DNA from 2 places in the Sorangium sp. So ce394 genome. Region 2 is predicted to be linked to the other one. Evidence: riboswitches for the same ligand, from Rfam matches in the RefSeq annotation. Region 2 holds a riboswitch; the other holds the start of a gene.

Region 1 (9,981 bases), 4.4 Mb from region 2:
GTATCGTTCAATGAATTGTTAAGAACTATGTTGATCCATCGATGTCGAAGAAATCGATTTTTCACGTCGTCGCCGCCGCCGGCGTACCTCCACATGAATGCATGCAGGCTCAGCCGAGGCCGCTGCGCGCAAATCGCGCCCGGCCACGCCTCTTGCCCTCGAGTCCGCCGCTCCCCGCGGCGCCGGCTCACGAGCGCCCGAAGCGCCGCCGGTACTCCTCGGGCGTGACCTGGAGCGTGCGCTGGAATGCGCGCCGCATCCGCTCGTCCGTGCCGAAGCCGCAGTCGCGCGCGAGCTGCTTGATCGACGCGCGCCCCCCCTCCAGACACGAGCGCGCCTGCTCCAGCCGCGCCGCCTCGACGAACTTCGCGGGCGTCGTCTGCAGCGCCCTCGCGAAGGTCCGCGCGAAATTGCGGGGGCTCATCCCGGCTCTCTCGGCCAGCACCTCGACGCGCAGGTCGGCGTCGAGGTGCCGCAGGGCCCACGCGATCACGCGCCCGAGCGGCCCCGCGGCGGCCTCCTGCGCGCGGAGCGGGCGGCTGAACTGCGACTGTCCGCCAGGGCGCTTGAGGAACACCACCATGCCGCGCGCTACCTCGAGCGCCACGTCGTAGCCGAGATCCTCCTCCACCAGCGAGAGCGCGAGATCGATGCTCGCGGTCGTGCCCGCGGATGTGTAGATCTTCCCGGACCGCACGAAGATCGCGTCGGGATCGACCTCGATGGCGGGAAACTGGCGCGCGAGCGCGGCCGCCTCGCGCCAGTGCGTGGCGGCGCGGTGCCCCGCGAGCAGCCCCGCGGCGGCGAGGATGAAGGTGCCCGTGCAGACGGCGCCCATGCGCCGCACCTCGGGCGTCGCCGCGCGCAGCCAGCCGAGCAGCCGGGCGTCTCGCATCGCCTCGCGAGGATCGCCGCCCGCGACGAGCACCGTATCGGCGCCGGGGGCCACGCCCTCGAGCGCCTTGTGGGCGACGATCTGCGCCCCGGAGAGCGTCCGGATCACGCCGCCCGACACCGAGGCGATCTCGACGGCGTACGCCGGGGGAGCCCCAGGGCACCTCGGGACGGCGCACTCCGATGCCAAGGCGAAGACATCGACGGGCCCCATCACGTCGATGGCGCCCGCGCCGTCGTACGCCACGACCACGATCCTGCGCGTCGGCGCGTGAGGGCTCGCGCTCGGCGAGCTTCGCGGAGCGCGCTTCGAGGGACGGGGCCGACTCACGCGACGACGGTACCCGCCGCGCACCTGACCGCAACGACAAAGCACCCGCATTTCCTGCCAGGTCTCCCGAGGTCGGCGCCGAGGGCGCCGCCGCGCCGCGGACCCGACGCGTGGCAGGAAACGCAGGTGCTCTGTCCCTTCGGCTCCCCGCGCGGGGCGCATGCTCACGCGCGCCTCCTTCGCGTCCTCGCGCGGAGCCAGAAAGGATTCCTCGATGAGCGTTCACGACGATGCCTCGTTCACCTTGCCCCTGAGCCTCCCCGTCGAGCGCAAGCTCCAGGTGGCGCTCTTCGTCTGCCCCGGCTTCTTCTTGCCCGACAACATCGGCCTGCAGACGGTGTTCGGGGTCCTGCCCAACGTGGACCTCCACCTCGTCTGGAAGAACAGGGACGAGATCGCGGGCGTCCCGCGCTTCACGACGCGGGCCACCACCACCTTCGCCGAATGCCCGAAGGCGCTCGACGTCCTCCATGTGCCGGCGATTCCGCCCCACGTCATGGAGGACAAGGAGTCGCTCGCGTTCCTCGCAGAGTACGGCGGCCGCGCGGCGTGGCTGTCCGGCGTCTGCGCGGGCGCCCTGATGCTGGGCGCCGCGGGCCTGCTCAAGGGGTACCGGGCCACCACGAACTTTCACCTGCACGATCAGCTCCCCTACTACGGCGCCATCCCGACCCAGGGGAACGTGGTGGAAGACCGGAATCGGCTCACCTCAGGGCCGGTGTCCGGCGGGTTCGATCTGGCGCTGCGCCTGATCGGGCGCCTGTGCGGAGACGAGCTCGCCAGGGAGTGCGAGCTGGAGATGGAGTATGCGCCGGAGCCGCCCTACGGCACGGGCAGCCCCGAGCTCGCCGGGCCGGAGCGGACGGCGCGGTCGCTCCAGAGGATGGCGCCGCTGATCGAGGAGATGCGCCAGGTGGGCATCCGCGCCTCCCGGCGGCTGGAGATCGCCTGAGCGGCGCTCCGGGTCGCGCCCCTCCGCCGTCGCGCCCGGCGGCGGTCACGCCCCCGCCGCGACGAACTCGACCAGATCGTTCAGGCTCGCTCCCGCGGCGTCGGCGCTCACGCCCAGCTCCTCGGCCGGCAGGCCCAGGCGGTTGACCCAGAACGTGGGATAGCCGAACCAGCGGGCGCCCGCGGCGTCCCAGCCGGCGAACGGGACGAACAGGATCTCCTCGCGCTCGAGGTCGAGCGCGTCGAGCGCCATCCGGTAGGCGCGCGGATCCGGCTTGTAGGTCCTCGCCAGATCGGTGCTGAGCACGCGATCGAACAGGCCTCCCAGGCCAGAGCGCTCGATCGCGGCGCCGAGCATCCTCGGCGTGAAGTTGGACAGGAACGAGAGCCGGAGGCCCGCGCGCCTCAGCGACGCGAGGGCGGGGAGCGCGTCGGGCCACGCCTCGAGCTCGAGGTACGCCCCGAGGAGCCGCGCCCGCCTCTCCTCGCCGAGATCGAGCCGCAGCGCCCGCTCGGCGAACGCCAGCGCGTCCGCCGTCACCTGCCAGAAATCGGCGTACTCGCGGGCCGCGACCCGGAGCCACGTGTACTCGAATTGACGGGTGCGCCAGGCGTCGCTCAGCGAGGCGCCCTTGCCCGGACAGAGCTCCTCCGCCAGCGCGGCGATCGGCCGCGGATCGAAGATCGGAGAGGCGTCGAAGGCGATGGCCTTGATCTTCCGGCCCGGCGCGGGCCCGCGCTCCGCGGCGCACGAGGCGGTCACGGCCGGCGGGGCCGAGCGCGCTCGCCGCCGAGCGCGCCGCCGCCGGACGCGACGCCGGCCTGGCAGGCCACCTCCGCGTCACCGCGTCCGAGTGGCTCGCCGCCCGTGTCCTCGGGCCGCTGCTCGCCCCGTTCCTCGCGCGTCACCCCGGCATCTCCGTCGAGCTCGTCGCGGATGCGCGCTGGCTGAGCCTCCCGCGGCGGGAGGCCGACATCGCCTTCCGCCCCGCCGCGTTCGAGCACCGCGAGGTCTTCCAGCGCGAGGTCGCGCGCATCGGGTTCGGCCTCTACGCGTCGGAGGCCTACCTCGCCGAGCGCGGCCCGCCGGACTTCGACCGGCAGTGCGAGGGCCACGCCCTCGTCACGATGAGCGACGATCCGCCGGCGGTCGCCGACCTCGCGTGGCTGCGCGCCGTCGCCGCGAAGGCCCGCGTCGCCGCCCGCACCAACGGCCGCGAGGCCCAGGCGACGATGGGGGCCGCCGGGGTCGGGCTCGTCTGCCTGCCGCGCTACCTGGGCGACGCGACGGCGGGCCTGCGCCTGCTCTCGCCGCCGTCGCCGCCGCCCGAGCGCGCGCTCTGGCTCGGGGTGCACCGCGACACGCGCGGGGTGCCGCGCGTGAAGGCGCTCGTCGCGTTCGTCACCGACGCCCTCGGGCCGCTGCGAGGCGCCCTCCGGCCGGGCGCGCGGCCGCGCCCCGGCCGGTGACGCGCGACGCCGCTACCGGCCCTCGCTGAGCTGGCAGGCCCGCTGATCTTCGTAAAACGGCGCGCAGTCCACGTAAATGAAGTCGGGATCGCACGCCGGGTCGCTGGAGGGCATGCACGCGAACAGCGGATCGAGCCACGCCGAGATCTGCTCGCAGCGCGTGACCGACGGGATCTGGACCATCCTGCCCATGCAGTCGAAGAACGGCGCGGTCAGGTCGTTGCAAGGGCGCGGCACCGAGAGCAGCTCGGCGCAGGCGTCGCGACAGCCGGGGTCCGGGCAGGCGGTGCCGTCGAAGAGGGCGCAGAAGAAATCGCACGAGGCCCGCGCTCCGCCGCCCGAGCCCGCCGCGCTGGAGCTCGACGACTGCGGGCCCGCGCCGACGCTCGCGCGCCCGCTCGACGTCGCGCTCGCGCCGGCGCCCCCGGAGCCGTCGTCGCCCCCCGGGGCGCCGTCGACCACGACGGCCCCGCCGCAAGCGCTCGCCCCCGCGAGCGCGATGAGCGAGGCGAGGAGCGCCGAATGCAGCGTCGTTCTCATGCCCGGGAGTCTACACCGGTCCACGCCGGCGCGGGCAGGGGCGGGGGTCGCTCGCCGGGCGCGCGCTCGCGTGGCGCGCGCTCGCCGCTCACTCCACGGCCTGCGCCTGCTCGATCGCGTCCTCGCGGCGCTCCCGGCGGTTGCACGCGAGCACCTTCTTGCGGACGCGCACCGCGTCGGGCGTGACCTCGACGAGCTCGTCGCCGTCGATCCACTCCATCGCCGTCTCGATCGTGAGCAGCCGCGGGCTGGCCAGGAGGACGTTCTCGTCCTTGCCGTGGTTGCGCACGTTCGACAGCTTCTTCTCCTTGATCACGTTGACGTCGGTGTCGTTCGGCCGGTTGTGCTCGCCGATGATCATCCCCTCGTAGACCTCGACGCCGGGGACGATGAAGAACATGCCGCGCGGCTGGAGGTGGTGCAGCGCGTACGGGGTCGCCACGCCGGCGCGATCGGCGACGATGGCGCCGGTCGGGCGGCGCATCATCGGGCCCCCCCAGGGCGCCCAGCCGTCGAACATCGTGTTGAGCAGGCCCGTCCCGCGCGTCGCCGTCAGGAACTCGCCCCGGAAGCCGATGAGCCCGCGCGACGGCACCCGGAACTCGAGGCGGGCGCGCCCGAAGCCGGGGTTCGTCATCTTCACCATCCGGCCGCGCCGGGTGCTGAGGCGCTCGGTCACCACGCCGACGTAGGTGTCGGGCACGTCGACGACCACGAGCTCGATCGGCTCCATCACCTCGCCGTTGATCTCGCGCGTCACGACCTCGGGGTTCGAGAGCTGCATCTCGTACCCCTCGCGCCGCATCGTCTCCACGAGGATCGCGAGCTGGAGCTCGCCGCGGCCGAGCACCACGAACGTGTCGGGCACCTCGGTCGGCTCCACCCGGATCGCGAGGTTCTTCATCGCCTCGCGCTCGAGCCGCTCCTTCAGGTGACGGCTCGTCAGGTACTTCGACTGCTTGCTCTTGCCGGCGAACGTCGACGTGTTGACGCCGATCCTCATCTTGATCGTCGGCTCCTCGACCACGATCCGCGGCAGCGCCTCGGGGGTCGCAGGGTCCGCGATCGTGTCGCCGATCGTGACCGACTCGAGCCCCGCGATGGCGATCACCTCGCCCGCGGCGGCGCTCTCGACCGGGACCCGCTTCAGCCCCTCGTAGGCGTAGAGCATCTTCACGTAGCCGCGCGACTGGCCGCCCTCGCCGAGGAGCGCGACGTCGGCGCCGGACCGGGCGGTGCCCCGGACCACGCGGCCGACCGCGAGCCGGCCCACGTAGTCGTCGTGGGTCGTGTTGCAGACGATGACCTGGAGCGGCCCTTCGGGGTCGCCGGAGGGGCCGGGCACCCGCTCGAGGATGGTCTCGAAGAGCGGCTCCAGGTCCTTGGCCTCGTGCTCGAGCTCGCGCTTCGCCTGGCCGAACTTCGCGATCGCGTAGAGCGTCGAGAAGTCCATCTGCGCGTCGCTCGCCTCGAGATCGCAGAAGAGGTCGAACACCTCGGAGAGCACCTCGTGGGCGCGCGCGTCGCTCCGGTCGATCTTGTTGATGACCACGATGACCGGGAAGCCGCGCTGGAGGCACTTCGAGAGCACGAACCGCGTCTGCGGCAGCGGGCCCTCGGCGGCGTCGACGAGGAGCAGCGCCCCGTCGGCCATCATCAGGGTGCGCTCGACCTCGCCGCCGAAGTCGGAGTGGCCGGGCGTGTCGACGATGTTGATCTTGACCCCGCGGTACCGGATGCTGGTGTTCTTCGCGAGGATGGTGATGCCGCGCTCCCGCTCGAGGTCGTTCGAGTCCATGACCCGCTCGGCCACGACCTCGTTCTCTCGGAAGGCGCCCGACTGGCGGAGCATGTGATCGACGAGGGTCGTCTTCCCGTGGTCGACGTGGGCGACGATGGCGATGTTGCGGAGGTCGTTACGCGGCATATACGGCGGCGGCCGTGTAGCACGCGACCCACGGAGGAGCGAGCCCATCCTCGCCAGAGCCCGAACGTTCGGCCCGCGCGTGGACGTCGCGCGGCGAGCGCTCGCGTTCAGGTGGCGCGCGCGCGAGGCGGGCGCGAGCGCGGACAGGAGCCCGCGCGAGGCGGGCGCGTGGCGAGGGACGCGCGCGGAGCGGGCGAGGTGAGCGGGAGCGATTGACAGCCGGAGGCGCATCCTCCTAGGGTGCGCGCCGCGCTGGTGCCTGGGCGCTCGCTCAGGCTGAATAGGGAACCCGGTGAGATTCCGGGGCTGCCCCGCAGCGGTAAGCGAGAACGACCTCCACCCCATGCACTGGCCCGATGAGGGCTGGGAAGCGGTGGACAGTAGGAAGCCGGCCCGGCCGGAGCGCTCGCGAGCCCGAAGACCTGCCCGCGCCCGGCGACGGGGACACATCCGACGCCGGTTCGACCTGGGAGCCTCGAGGGAGGCGGCGAGGTCCGAGCCGGTGCAGCCCTGCGCACGTCCCGGATCCCGAGCCGCCCCCGCGTTGCCTTTCGGTCGCCCGCGGGGGCGAGAGGTCGGTCCAGGGCACCGCGCCGTGGGCGGCCTTTTTCCTCCTCGTGGAGCTCGATGCGAGCGGCCCGGCGCCGCTCCGCGCGATTGCGCGAAGGAGGACATGAATGCTGCGCGAGAACGTCACCAAGGGCCACGGACACCGCCATCGACTCCCTCGGATCGCCGCGCTGGCGATCCTGCTGTCCGCCGCGCGGCCAGCGCGGGCCCAGGGAGAGCCCATCGAGGTCACGGTGCACGCGGAGAAGCCGGGGAGCGAGGCCGCCTCGCGCGTCTCGGTCGGGCACCGCGAGCTCGAGCTCCGGCCGAGGCTCCGGCCGGGCGACCTCCTCGAGTCGGTCCCCGGGCTCTTCGCCGTGCAGCACGCCGGCGGCGGCAAGGCGAACCAGTACTTCCTGCGCGGCTTCGACGCCGACCACGGGACGGACGTCGCGTTCTTCGTCGACGGGGTGCCCGTCAACCTGGTCAGCCACGGCCACGGGCACGGCTTCACCGACCTCTACTTCATGATCCCGGAGCTCGTGATCGGGCTCGACGGCTACAAGGGGCCCTACTACGCGAGCATCGGCGATTTCGGCACCGCGGGTGCCGTCAACCTCCGCTTCGCCGAGACGCTCGACGAGAGCTCCGCGCAGCTCAGCGTGGGGCAGTACGGCATCCTGCGCGGCCTCGTGATCGCCTCGCCGGAGCTCGGCGACGACTGGCGCGCGGTGGCCGCGGCGGAGGTCTACCGGAACGACGGGCCGTTCCAGAGCCCGGAGCGGCTCAAGCGGTTCAACGTCTACCTGAGGGCGACGCGCGACCTCGGCAGCACCGGCAAGGTCCAGGCGACGTGGATGTCCTACGGCTCGACCTGGTACGGCTCCGGCCAGATCCCGGCGCGCGCCGTGTGCGGGGAGGGGGAGCAGGGCGGCCTGAACCCGCCGCCCTCCGCCTTCGGACAGCCGTGCATCGACCACTTCGGCGCGGTCGATCCGACCGAGGGCGGGGCGACCGCGCGGCACATGGCGTCGGTCTCCGCCTCGACCGCGTGGCGGGACGCCGACCTGAGCGCGATGGCTTACTTCCTGCGCTATCGCTTCACGCTGTACTCGAACTTCACGTTCTTCGCCGAGGATCCGGTGCACGGCGATGCGATCGAGCAGAACGACGACCGCACCGTGCTGGGCGCCGACCTCCGGTTCCGCAAGCAGATCGAGCACCGCGGGGCGAGGTTCACGACCTCGCTCGGCGCGCAGGTCCGCGCGGACGCGATCGACAAGTCGCTCCACCACGACGAGGCGCGCGAGCGGCTCGAGGAGCGGGATCGGACCCACGTCGACGAGGGCCAGATCGGCGTGTACGTCGAGCAGGACGCCCGGCTCCGGCGCTGGCTCCGCCTCGTGCTCGGCGTGCGCGGGCAGTGGATCGACGTCAACGTGGACGATCTGCGCGAGGACCTGGAGGGGATGGGGAGCAAGTCGAGCGGCGCGCGGGGGCAGATGCAGCTGCTCCCGAAGCTCTCGGCGGTCGTCTCGCCGGTGGGCGGGCTCGATCTCTTCGCCCACTACGGGCGCGGCTTCCACTCGAACGACGCGCGGGGCGCGGTGCTGGGCCGGGGGGCGGCGACGCTGATCACCCCGGCGAAGGGCTACGAGGTCGGCGCGAGGGTCGCGCCCGTGCGCGGCCTCTCGCTGAGCGCGGCCGGGTTCCTGCTCGACCTCGACTCCGAGCTGGTCTGGAGCGGCGACGCCGGCGTGACCGAGGCGTCGGGGGAGACGCGGCGCTACGGGATCGAGGTCGGCGCGCGTTACCGGCTCGGGAGCTGGCTCTTCGCCGACGTGGACGCGACCTTCACCCGCGCGCGCTTCCGCGCGAACGCCGGCAACGGGAGCGCGGTCGCGCTCGCGCCGACGCGGACGCTGACCGCGGGCATCGGGGTGCGCAGGGCGTTCGGCGCGCTCACGCCGTTCGCGGCGCTCCGGGTGAAGGCGATCGGCGCGCGGCCCGCGACCGAGGACGAGTCGCTCACCGCCGAGGGGTTCACGGTGGTCGACGCGAACGCGGGGCTCCGGTGGAGGAACGTCGAGGCGGCCGTGGACATCCAGAACCTCTTCGACGCGACGTGGCGCGAGGTGCAGTTCGCGAGCGACTCGAGGCTGCCGTACGAGCCGGCCGCGGTCACGGGGATCCACTACTCGCCGGGGTGGCCGTTCACGGCGATCGGGCGGGCGACGCTGTACTGGGAGTGAGGGACGCTGCGCTCTAGCCCGTGCCCGAGCGCGCGACCGTGGCGTGCGCCGGGGCGAAGGAATGACGTTGGTGGAAGCGGCGACGGGAAGGAGGCAGGCTCGCGACCCGCGGTGCGCGCGTGTATCGTTCGCGCAGCCATGCCGACGCCCCACGACGTCTTGCAGCTGCTCTCCCGGGCAGATCTCTCCGCCCTGGCCGATCGCTTCGGGGTCGACCTGCCTGACCGGCGGAAGAAGGCGGCGATCCTCGACGCGATCCTCTCGACGCCGGGGCTGCAGCTTGATGAGGTGCTGCGCGCTTTGCGCATCGATGAGCTGAGAAATCTGTGCCGTGCGCTCGGCCTCGACGCGCGTGGGCGTGACAAGGCCGTCCTCGTCGAGCGTCTGATCGAGGAGCCCTCGCCGGAGATCGCGGCGCGCGGCGCCGCGGGGACGCAGGGGGGCGCGGCGGCCAGGCTCGGCCCGGGGAGCGAGGCGCGCGAGGGTCGGCTGACGAAAGAACGGCTCGTGAGCTGCCTCCTCGAGGCTGCCAGGCTCCTTCGGCACACGCATGGCCAAAGCGGGCAGCATCGGACGGTCATCGCCGTCCTGCTCCTCCTGAAGCGTCTGAACGATGCGGAGCCCTCCACGTACGATATCTCGGTACCTGCTCGGGCGCGATGGGCGAGGATCGAGGCTGCCCCGACGATGGTCGATGTGGCGTTGAACGTCGCCTGCGCGGCGATCGAGGAGCTCAACCCCGCTCTCGATGGCGTGCTTTCCTCGGTCGATTTCACGGACGAGCGACACTTCGGGGGCCATGCCGACCGTGCTCCTCTCCTCCACGAGCTCGTCCGGATCTTCTCGGGACTGCCGCTTCGTGACGGGGATCTGGCCACGCCCGACACGCTAGGGCGCGCGTTCATGATGTTCCTTGAAGAGGTGGCCCTCCGGGACCGCGCGGGCGCCGGTGAGCGCCTCCCCACGATCGCGATCGCCGAGCTGATGGCGGAGCTGCTCGATCCCTCCGAGGGGATGCGTATCCACGATCCGGCGTGCAACTCCGGCACCTTGCTGGTCGCGTGCGC
Region 2 (9,981 bases):
CATCGCGTTCGTCGGCCACACGAGCGCCCTGGCGATCGCCTGGAACCCGTCGGGCGACGAGTACTCGTCCCCCGCGGGGCAGTGCTACTCGGCCGGGAGCGCCTCGGATTTCTGGGAGATCGGGGTGACGCCGAAGGTGACGCTCTATTTCCCCGACGGCGCGCCGGACGCCGACAGCGACGGCGTGCCGGACGGCGCGGACAACGCGTATCTCACGGCGAACGCGGACCAGCGAGACACCGACGGCGACGGCTTCGGGAACATCGCGGACGCGGATCTCGACAATGACGGCGACGTGGACACCGCAGATTACAACATCCTGGCGGCGTCGTGGAGCACCCAGCGGGGCAACCCCGGGTACAACCAGCACGCCGACTTCAATGGAGATGGGAGCATCAACGCTGCCGACTACAACATTCACCTCGCGCGGTACGGGACGTCGGCGCCGTTCTACTGATCAGCACGCGGGCCGCGCGCCGCGCCGGGTCCGTTCCGGCGCGGTGCGCGCCCGCCTTCGGAGGTCTCATGATTTCTCGTATCGCGCGCGCGAGCGTGCTTCTGTCGGTGCTCACGATCATCGCCTGTTCCTCCGAGGACGCGCCGCCCGGGAGCGGCTCCGGGGGGATGGGAGGAACGGCGGCGCAGGGCGCCGGCGGCGCGGCCGGTCAGGGCGGTGCCACGGGATCGGGCGGCGGGCCAACCACGTCGTCGAGCGACGCCGGGAGCGGCGCGGGAGGCGCAGGGGGGGCCGGCGGCGGCGGCGCGGGCGGCGGCGGCGGCGGTGCCGCGGGCGGCGGCGGCGCGGGCGGCGCCGGCGGCGGTGCTGCGGGCGGCGGCGGTTCGGCCGATGGCGGCAGTGGTGGCGCGGGCGGCGGCGGCGGCGGCGGCTCGGCCGGCGGCGGCGGCGGCGGCGCCGGCGCGGGCGGCGGCGGCGGCGGCGCGGGCGGCGTCGTCGAGGACTGCACGGGCGCGGAGACGGTGTTCGCCTCCGAGGTGGTAAGCCACCTCTTCGGAACGGGTCAGAGCTATGGACAGGACAGGTTCCCGGACGTCGCGTTCGGTCCTCCCAAGGGCGGAGGTTGCTGCAGGGGCTCGACCGACGTGGTGTCCCTCGGCAACGGCGGCACCGTCACCTTCGGCTTCTCGGGCAATCTCATCGTCGATGGGCCAGGCCCGGACTTCATCGTCTTCGAGAACGCCTTCGAGACCAGCCCGACCGCCGTGTTCGCCGAGCTCGCGACCGTCGAGGTGAGCCAGGACGGCGTCGACTGGCTCGCCTTCCCGTGCACCGCCACGGAGGCCCCCTACGGCTCCTGCGCCGGCTGGCGCCCCGTGCTGGCGAACCCCGACACGAACATCCTCGATCCAACCGACCCCGAAGTCGCGGGCGGCGACGCCTTCGACCTCGCCGATCTCGATCTCAGCTTCGCGCGCTACGTGCGAATCACCGATCGGCCGGATTTGACCGGCGCGACGGGCGTCTTCGATCTCGACGCCGTGGCGATCGCCAACGCATCCTGCCCGTAGAGCGACCATCGGGTCGAAACCGGCTGAAAAGCGCAGAACTTCGAGCCGCCAAGCCACCAAGAACGCCAAGAACAGAATTCCATCTTGGCGCCCTTGGTGGCTTGGCGGTTCAATTCTCAGTTGTTCAAGGTAATCGGTATGATTGGTGTGATCGGTGTGATCGGTGTGATCGGCGCGACCGATGTGACCGTCGAGCGCGAGCGCATCGGTCGTTGGACAGCGATCGCGCGACATCCGTCCGCTCGCCCGACACCCCCAACATATCGCTTGACCGGAGCCCCGCACCGCAATATGTAGTGCCTCGTGTTGGTGCCTCGGGCTTCGGCCCGGGGCTCAAAAGGGAACCCGGTGCGAATCCGGGGCTGCCCCGCAGCGGTAAGCGAGAACGATCTCCACGACGCGCACTGGCCTCCGGGCTGGGAAGCGGTGGACCGTAGGAAGCCGGCGAGAGCCGGAGCGCTCGCGAGCCCGAAGACCTGCCAACATCCTGCGTCGGGGAGACATCCCGCGCCGGTTTGACCTGGAAGCCTCGAGGGAGGCGGGGAGGTCCGAGCTGGCGCGGATTCTCGCGCTCGTCCCGGTTCCGACCCCCTCCCGCGTTGTCTTCCTTTCGCCCGCGGGGGCGAGCGGTCGGTCCGAGGGCTCTCCAGGAGAGCCTGCGCGCTCGCGCGCATCGGCTGGCCTCTTCGCTCTCGCGGTTTCGACGCGAGCGGTCCGGGACCGCTCCGAACGAAGCACGACGAGGAGAATGCCATGCTGAGCGACACCATGACGAGGAGCAACGGCGCGGCGCCGTTGCGGGCGCCCCACACGAGGAGCCGAAGCGCGGAGGAGGCGCTCCCGCACACGACGATGCGGGTGACGAAGCGCAACGGGTCGAGCGAGCCCGTCGACGTCAACAAGATCGTCCGGGCCGTGAGCCGCTGCTGCGCGGCGCTGTCCGACGTGGACGCGCTCCGCGTCGCCACAAAGACCATCAGCGGCCTCTACGACGGCGCGACGACGCGCGAGCTCGACAAGCTCTCCATCCAGACCGCGGCGTCGCTCATCGCGGAGGAGCCCCAGTATGCGAAGCTCGCAGCGCGCCTGCTCGCCACCTACATCGACAAGGAGGTCCGCAACCAGGAGATCCACGCCTTCTCCCAGTCCGTCGCCGTCGGGCGGCGGCTCGGCCTCATCAACGAGCGGCTCCACGGCTTCGTGGCGCAGAACGCCCGCAAGCTGAACGACGCGATCGAGCCGGAGCGGGATCGCGAGCTCGAGTATTTCGGGCTGCGGACCCTCTACGATCGCTACCTCCTCAAGCACCCCGAGACGCGCCTCGTCATCGAGACGCCGCAGCAGTTCTTCCTGCGCGTCGCCTGCGCGCTGTCCGAGACGGCGGCGCAGGCCATCGAGCTTTATCAGACCTTCTCCTCGCTCGACTACCTCCCGAGCTCGCCCACGCTGTTCAACGCCGGGACGGCCCACGAGCAGCTCTCGAGCTGCTTCCTCCTCGACTCGCCCGAGGACCACCTCGAGACCATCTACCAGCGCTACACCGACGTCGCGATGCTCTCGAAGTTCTCGGGGGGTATCGGGCTCGCCTATCACCGCGTGCGGTCCCGCGGCTCGCTCATCGAGAGCACCAACGGGCACTCGAGCGGCATCGTGCCGTGGCTCAAGACGCTCGACGCGTCGGTGGCGGCCGTGAACCAGGGCGGCAAGCGCAAGGGCGCCTGCTGCGTGTACCTCGAGCCGTGGCACGCCGACGTCGAGGAGTTCCTCGCGCTGCGCGACAATACGGGCGACGAGGCCGCGCGCACGCACAACCTGAACCTCGCCAACTGGGTCCCGGACCTGTTCATGAAGAGGGTCGAGGCGGACGGCGAATGGAGCCTGTTCGATCCCAAGGACGTGCGCGATCTGCCCGATCTCTACGGCGACGAGTTCGAGCGCCGCTATACCGAGGCCGAGGGGGCGGGCCTCGCCAAGAAGACGATGAAGGCGCGCGAGCTCTACGCGCGCATGATGCGCACGCTCGCGCAGACCGGCAACGGCTGGATGACGTTCAAGGACAAGGCGAACCGCGCCTGCAACCAGGCGGCGCTGCCGGGCCGGATCGTGCACCTCTCGAACCTCTGCACCGAGATCGTGGAGGTGACCTCGAAGGAGGAGACGGCCGTCTGCAATCTCGGCTCGATCAACCTCGCGCGCCACACGGTCGCGCGCGCGGACGGCACCGTGGCCTTCGATTTCGACAAGCTCGCGTGCACGGTGCGGACGGCGATCCGCCAGCTCGACCGCGTCATCGACCTCAACTACTACCCCATCGCCTCGACGAGGCGCTCGAATCTCCGCTGGCGGCCCGTGGGGCTCGGGCTCATGGGCTTGCAGGACGTGTTCTTCCAGATGCGCCTGCCCTTCGACGCCGAGGCCGCGCGGGAGCTCTCGAGGCGGATCTCCGAGGAGGTGTATTACCACGCGCTCTCGACGTCCGCGGACCTCGCCGCCGAGAAGGGGCGCCACCCGGCCTTCGACGAGACGCGCGCGGCGCGCGGCGAGCTCCAGTTCGACGCGTGGGGCGTCGCGCCGGACGACGCGGCGCGCTGGGAGGCGCTCCGCGCCCGCATCCGCGCCGAAGGGCTGCGGAACTCGCTGCTCGTCGCGATCGCGCCGACCGCCACGATCGCGTCGATCGCCGGCTGCTATGAGTGCATCGAACCGCAGGTGTCGAACCTGTTCAAGCGCGAGACGCTGTCCGGGGACTTCCTGCAGGTGAACCGTTATCTCGTCGCGGAGCTCAAGCGGCGCGGCGCCTGGAACGACGCGGTGCGCGCCCGGCTCAAGCTCGCGGAGGGCTCGGTCCAGGGCATCGAGGAGCTGCCCGAGGAGGTCCGCGCCGTGTACCGGACGGCGTGGGAGATCCCGATGCGGTCGCTCATCGACATGGCCGCGGATCGCGGCGCCTTCATCGACCAGAGCCAGTCGCTGAACCTGTTCGTCGAGAACCCGACCATCGGCCAGCTCTCGAGCATGTATTTCCACGCATGGAAGAAGGGGCTCAAGACGACCTATTACCTGCGATCTCGCCCCGCGACGCGCATCGCCAAGGCCACCGTGGGTGCGGCTCCGGACGGGATGTCCGCGGGCGACGCCGGGCCCCCCGAGGGCCGCGGATGGACGCCCGCGCCGGCGAAGGCGGCCGCGGACGTGGCGTGCGCGCTCGAGAACCCCGAGGCGTGCGAGGCCTGCCAGTGAGCCGCGCGAGCCGCCCCGCGCGCCTGCTCGATCCGGGCCTCTGCCTCACGCTGCGCCCGATGGCCTACCCGGCCTTCTTCGAGATGTACCGCGCCGCCATCAAAAACACGTGGACGGTCGAGGAGGTCGATTTCTCGACGGACGTCGGCGACCTGAGGAGGATGTCCTCCGCGGAGCGCCACCTCGTGCAGCGCCTCGTCGCGTTCTTCGCCACGGGAGACTCCATCGTGGCGAACAACCTCGTGCTCAACCTGTACAGGCACATTAACGCCCCGGAGGCGCGGATGTACCTGTCGCGGCAGCTCTATGAAGAGGCGCTGCACGTCCAGTTCTACCTGACGCTCCTCGACACGTACATCCCCGATCCGGAGGAGCGCCACCGCGCCTTCGCCGCCGTCGAGAGCATCCCGTCGATCCGGAAGAAGGCCGACTTCTGCATGCGCTGGCTCGACTCCGTCCAGTCGCTGGATCGGCTGGAGTCACGCTCCGAGAGACGCCAGTTCCTCCTGAACCTCGTCTGCTTCGCCGCGTGCGTCGAGGGGCTCTTCTTCTTCGGCGCGTTCGCGTACGTGTACTTCCTGCGCTCGCGCGGCCTGCTGCACGGGCTCGCCGCGGGGACGAGCTGGGTGTTCCGCGACGAGAGCGCGCACATGCGCTTCGCCTTCGAGGTCGTGAGCACGGTGCGGCGCGAGGAGCCCGAGCTCTTCGACGCCGGCCTCTCGCGGTCGATCCTCGACATGATGGACGAGGCGATCGACTGCGAGGCCCAGTTCGCGGAGGATCTGCTCGGCGCCGGCGTCGCGGGCCTGTCGGCGCGCGACGTGCGCGGCTACCTCGAGTTCTGCGCGGACCAGCGGCTCGTCACGCTCGGCATACCGAGGCGCTACGGGGCGAAGAACCCGCTGTCCTTCATGGATCTGCAGGACGTCCAGGAGGTCACGAACTTCTTCGAGCGCCGTGTCTCGGCGTATCAGGTCGGCGTCGCCGGCGAGGTCGTCCTCGACGCCTCCTTCTGACGTCGAGCGGACCGCGCGCCGCCGCTGCGACGGGGCGGAGGGATCCGGCCAAGGCGCTCGAGCGGATCAACCGCCTCGTGCGGGGGAGATGGCCTGCCTCCGGCTCGCGCCGGGACGATGCTCTGCGGAGGCGCCTTATCCGCACATCTGGGGACGCCGAGCGTCGTCCACCGGCGCGGGCTCGGGCGGCACGCCCGCGAAGCGCGCGCGCAGGTCCATCCAGAGCGCGAGCCTCGACCAGTCCGGCTCCTTGACGGGCTTCGTCCGCTCCGGGTTGAGCCACGGGTTCGGGAAGAACACCGTCATCATCTGCTCATTCCGGCCGTTCCAGAGCCTCAATCCCCAGCTCCTCGGTCGCCCGCTCGCGTCGAGGTCGCGGTAGAACGCGGCGCGCGCGCACTGCCGCCACCGCGCGAGCTCAGGAGGCGTGGGCCGCGCCTTCGTCCCCTTGTGGGCTCCGACGCAGAGGTGGAAATGCCACGCGCCCGGCTCATCCGGCCCGATCGTGAAGTAGCCGTCGAGGTATCCGACCCGCGGCTTGCTCGCGAAGCGCAGCTCGAACACGGCGCCCTGGAGGCACGGGCCGAAATCGATGGCGTTCCAGTGGTCCTCGAACAGCGCGCGCACCAGCGCGCGGTACGTCTCTTCCGCTCTCGGCACGTCGAAATACTCCGTCGTCGTCCCGTCGAGGTTGCGCTCGGTCGAGCGTTCAGTCGCGTCGTCGCCCATCGTCTCTGTTCTCCATCTCCGCAGGTCGGCAGGGTTGCACACGAGCTACTCGCCGCCGGCGCGCGCTGCGTCCGGGGCAGGGGGAGCGCCATAGACGGCGCGTCGAACGGCGCGAGCGGCGTCGACCATCGCCGGCCCTGGATCGCCGAGGAGCGCGTCGTCCAGCTCGACGACGCCTCCGGCCGCGCTGCAGGCGCGGAGCCGGTCGAGGCCAGCCTGTCCGCACAGGGTCGCTCGCATTCCTGCATTCGTCACGAGGACATCGGGGTCGAGCGCGAGGACCTCCTCCGCCGTGTACTCCGGCCAGTCGCAGTGCGCGCCGGCGGCCGCGTCGGAGAGCCCCGCCGACACGAGGACGTCATGGTAGCTCGTGCCCGCGGTGCCGCCGAAGAGCCGGCCGCCGTAGCCGCTCACGTACATGCCACGACGGCGCCGTGGAGGCTCGATGTCGGCGGCGACCGACGCCATGCCCTCCGCGAGCGCCGTCGCGAGCCACCGGCCGCGCTCCGGGTGACCGACCAGCGCGGCGACCTCGCGCACGTTCGGCAGCAGCGTCGCGAGCCCGCGCATCGGGCCGAGATCGTAGACGGTCAGGCCCGCCTCGCGCAGGCGCGCGATGCGGCGCGGATCCCCGTAACCATTGAGGAGGACGAGATCGGGCCGCAACGCGAGGAGCGCCTCGATATCGGCGATGTCCTCGAGGAGGGCCTTGCCCGCGTAGCGATAGCCGCGCGGCGAGCGGCGCGCTCCGTACCCGGTGAGCGCGACGATGCGATCGGGCTCGCAGAGCTCGAGGAGCAGCGCGTCCGCGACCGTGCTCGCCGACGCGATCCGGCGGAAGTCGCGGAGCGCGACGGCGGCTCCCGTGTGGTCCTCGAGAGCGGCCGGGCGCTCGTCCGCGGCGGCGCCCTCCCGTCCGGGAGCCGGCCGCTGGTCGGAGGCGCGCGGCAGCGCGGCCGCGGCCACCGACAGCGCGAGCGCGCCGGTGAGCGCGCCGTAGTTGATCCAGGCGAGCGCGCTCATGAAGTCGCTCCCTCGCAGCGGGGCTCGTCCTCCATGGGCAGCCGGAAGCCGAGCGCGCCGCCGGGGACGAGCCGCACGCCGTAGATCGACTCCACGACGCCCGGCTTGACGACGTCACGCGTCGCCCCCTGCTGGCGGAGCCGCCCGCGCTCGATGAGCACGGCGCTGTCGGTCCAGTCGAGCGCCTCCGCGAGGGGATGGAGTACAACGACGACGCAGTACCCGTCGGCCGCGAGACGCTGGAACAGCGCGTAAAGGCGAAGGGCGTGCCCGACGTCGAGCGCCGAGGTGGGCTCGTCGAGCAGGAGGATCCTGGCCTCGGTCGCGATCGCCCGCGCGAGGAGCGCGCGCTGCCGCTCGCCCTGCGACAGCGTGGGAAAGGGCCGGGAGGCGAGCGGCGCGGTGTCCGTCAGCCGCAAGGCGCGCTCGACCGCCTGCTCGTCGGCTGCGGTAGCGCGCACGCGCCCGACGTGGTGCGCATACCGGCCCTGCGCGACGACGCTCTCGACCGTGAGCGCGGAGCGGAGCTCGGACTGCTGGGGGACGTACGCCGCGAGCCGGGCTCGCTCATGCGCGCGGAGATCGCGCGCGCCACGCGCGTTCAGCCGGATGTCCCCGTCGAAGGGCACGACGCCGGCGAGCGCCTTGAGGAGGGAGGACTTGCCCGCCCCGTTCGGCCCGAGCACGGCGAGCACGCCGCCGAAGGGCGCCGTGAACGACACGTCGTCGACGACGACCCGCCCCCCGCGACGGACGCGCAGCCCGGATACGCCGACGGCTTCAGGCACGCTCCGCCTCCCGCTGCGAGCGCGCGAGCAGCACCAAAAACGCCGGCGCGCCGATGAGCCCGGTGATGACGCCGAGCGGCACCTCCCCGCGCGCGGGCAAGAGGCGCGCGGCGAGATCGCACGCGGCGACGAAGACGGCGCCGCCCAGCGCCGCGACGGGGATCAAGCGCCGATGGTCGACGCCCAGCAGCGGCCTCAGCGCGTGCGGCACGAGCAGCCCCACGAAGGCGACGTTGCCCCCGAGCGCGACCGCGCCGGCGGTGAGCACCGCGATCCAGAGGATGCATAAGCGGCGCACCAGGGGCACGTCCACGCCCAGCGAGGCCGCTTCCTCCTCCCCGGAGAGGAGCAGATCGAGGGGCTTTCCCCAGAACCACGCGGCCACGACGCCGGTGAGCACGAGCGGCGCGGCGAGTCCGACGTGCCGTGGGCTCGTGCCCGACAGGCCGCCGAGCGCGAAGGCGACGACGGCGCGGCCGAGCTCCCATCGCTCCTGCGCGAGGCTCGTGGCGAGGCTCCCGAGGCTGAGGAACAGCGAGGAGAGGAGGAACCCGACGAGGAGGATGCTCAGGAGATCTCCCGGCGCGCGCACCAGCACGAGCACGAGCCCCAGGCTGACGATCGCCCCGGCGAGGCACCCGGCCGGGAGCACCATCTCCGGCGGTAGCCCGCGGATCCCGCGCTCGGCGACGGCGAGCTCCACGACGAGGAGGGCGATCTTGCCGCCCAGCGCCGCGCCCGCGGTCGTGCCGAGCACCGAGGGCTCGGCGAGCGGGTTCCGGAAGAGGCCCTGCACCACGACGCCCCCGACCGCGAGCGCGGCGCCGACGAGCAGCGCCGCCCCGAGGCGCGCGGCGCGCAGCGTCAGCAGGGTCGCCCGCAGGCTCGCGTCGGAGAGGCTCGCCGCGCCGAGCGCGAGCGAGGCCGCGACGACCGCCGCGAGCAGGGCGAGCAGGACCGCGTACGCGACGAGCGCGCGGCGTCCCGGACGCGGCGTCGCCGGCTCGTCCAGCGCGCGCGGGGCGCCCTCGGCGCCGACTCCCTGGATGGTCATCTCACCCGCCCTCGCCCTTGATACGCCCCATCAGAGGCCGCCGATGGATCGCGGCGGGAGCCCAACCTCGGTGTCGACGGTCACGTCCTCCAGCGGCTCGAGCGCGCCGTTCGCCGTCGCTTTCCAGCGCCGGAGCTTGTTCCTCTCCGCGTCGCTCAGCAGGCAGACGTCGCCGCAGCCGGGCGCGCAGTGTATGCCGCCGAAGACGAAGGGCTGGCGCGCCTCGCCGAGCGGCGTGATATCGCCGCTGTCCACGTTCACCGAGAAGACCCGGTCGCCGGCGGACGCGTTGCCCCCGTACGCCGTCGCGAGGAGGACGTCCTCCGACGCGAAGGCGAGCGAGGGCTGGATCCCAGCGTCCAGCGCCTCGGCCACGCCGAGCCGCTCGATCTCCTCGGGCGGCGACGTGCGAGCGTCGTAGATCACGATATCGCTGGTCGCCGGATCGTACTTCATCGCGTCCGCGTCGAAGCGGCTCGAGCAGGCGACGGCCAGTCGGATCCCCGAGGGTGACACGGCGACGCGCCCGCAACCGTAGAGCCCGTGGATGTCGACCGTCCACGTGACGGCGTTCTGCTCCGGCGAGACGCCCACGAGGCGCCCC

What was found. A riboswitch is a leader RNA that binds a small molecule or an ion and turns the genes downstream of it on or off. The one in region 2 is predicted to bind cobalamin.
Region 1: it holds a riboswitch for cobalamin, as region 2 does, so the genes downstream of both, WMF33_RS07140 (TonB-dependent receptor) here and WMF33_RS23240 (ribonucleoside-diphosphate reductase subunit alpha) in region 2, are expected to answer to the same signal.

What each region holds. Positions count from the first base shown of each region.
Region 1 is NZ_CP150339.1:1,942,872-1,952,852, forward strand. Features, by position in the region: gene WMF33_RS07110 (GlxA family transcriptional regulator) at 188-1,147, opposite strand; gene WMF33_RS07115 (DJ-1/PfpI family protein) at 1,440-2,177, shown strand; gene WMF33_RS07120 (haloacid dehalogenase type II) at 2,223-2,939, opposite strand; gene WMF33_RS07125 (substrate-binding domain-containing protein) at 2,999-3,646, shown strand; gene WMF33_RS07130 (hypothetical protein) at 3,659-4,186, opposite strand; gene typA (translational GTPase TypA) at 4,275-6,161, opposite strand; cobalamin riboswitch at 6,350-6,557, shown strand; gene WMF33_RS07140 (TonB-dependent receptor) at 6,791-8,914, shown strand; gene WMF33_RS07145 (N-6 DNA methylase) at 9,053-9,981, shown strand, end outside.
Region 2 is NZ_CP150339.1:6,329,428-6,339,408, forward strand. Features, by position in the region: gene WMF33_RS23225 (dockerin type I domain-containing protein) at 1-457, shown strand, start outside; gene WMF33_RS23230 (cell surface protein) at 526-1,527, shown strand; gene WMF33_RS23235 (hypothetical protein) at 1,666-1,824, shown strand; cobalamin riboswitch at 1,818-2,025, shown strand; gene WMF33_RS23240 (ribonucleoside-diphosphate reductase subunit alpha) at 2,281-4,767, shown strand; gene WMF33_RS23245 (ribonucleotide-diphosphate reductase subunit beta) at 4,827-5,783, shown strand; gene WMF33_RS23250 (DUF7676 family protein) at 5,919-6,512, opposite strand; gene WMF33_RS23255 (ABC transporter substrate-binding protein) at 6,558-7,535, opposite strand; gene WMF33_RS23260 (ABC transporter ATP-binding protein) at 7,532-8,323, opposite strand; gene WMF33_RS23265 (FecCD family ABC transporter permease) at 8,316-9,377, opposite strand; gene WMF33_RS23270 (YncE family protein) at 9,408-9,981, opposite strand, start outside.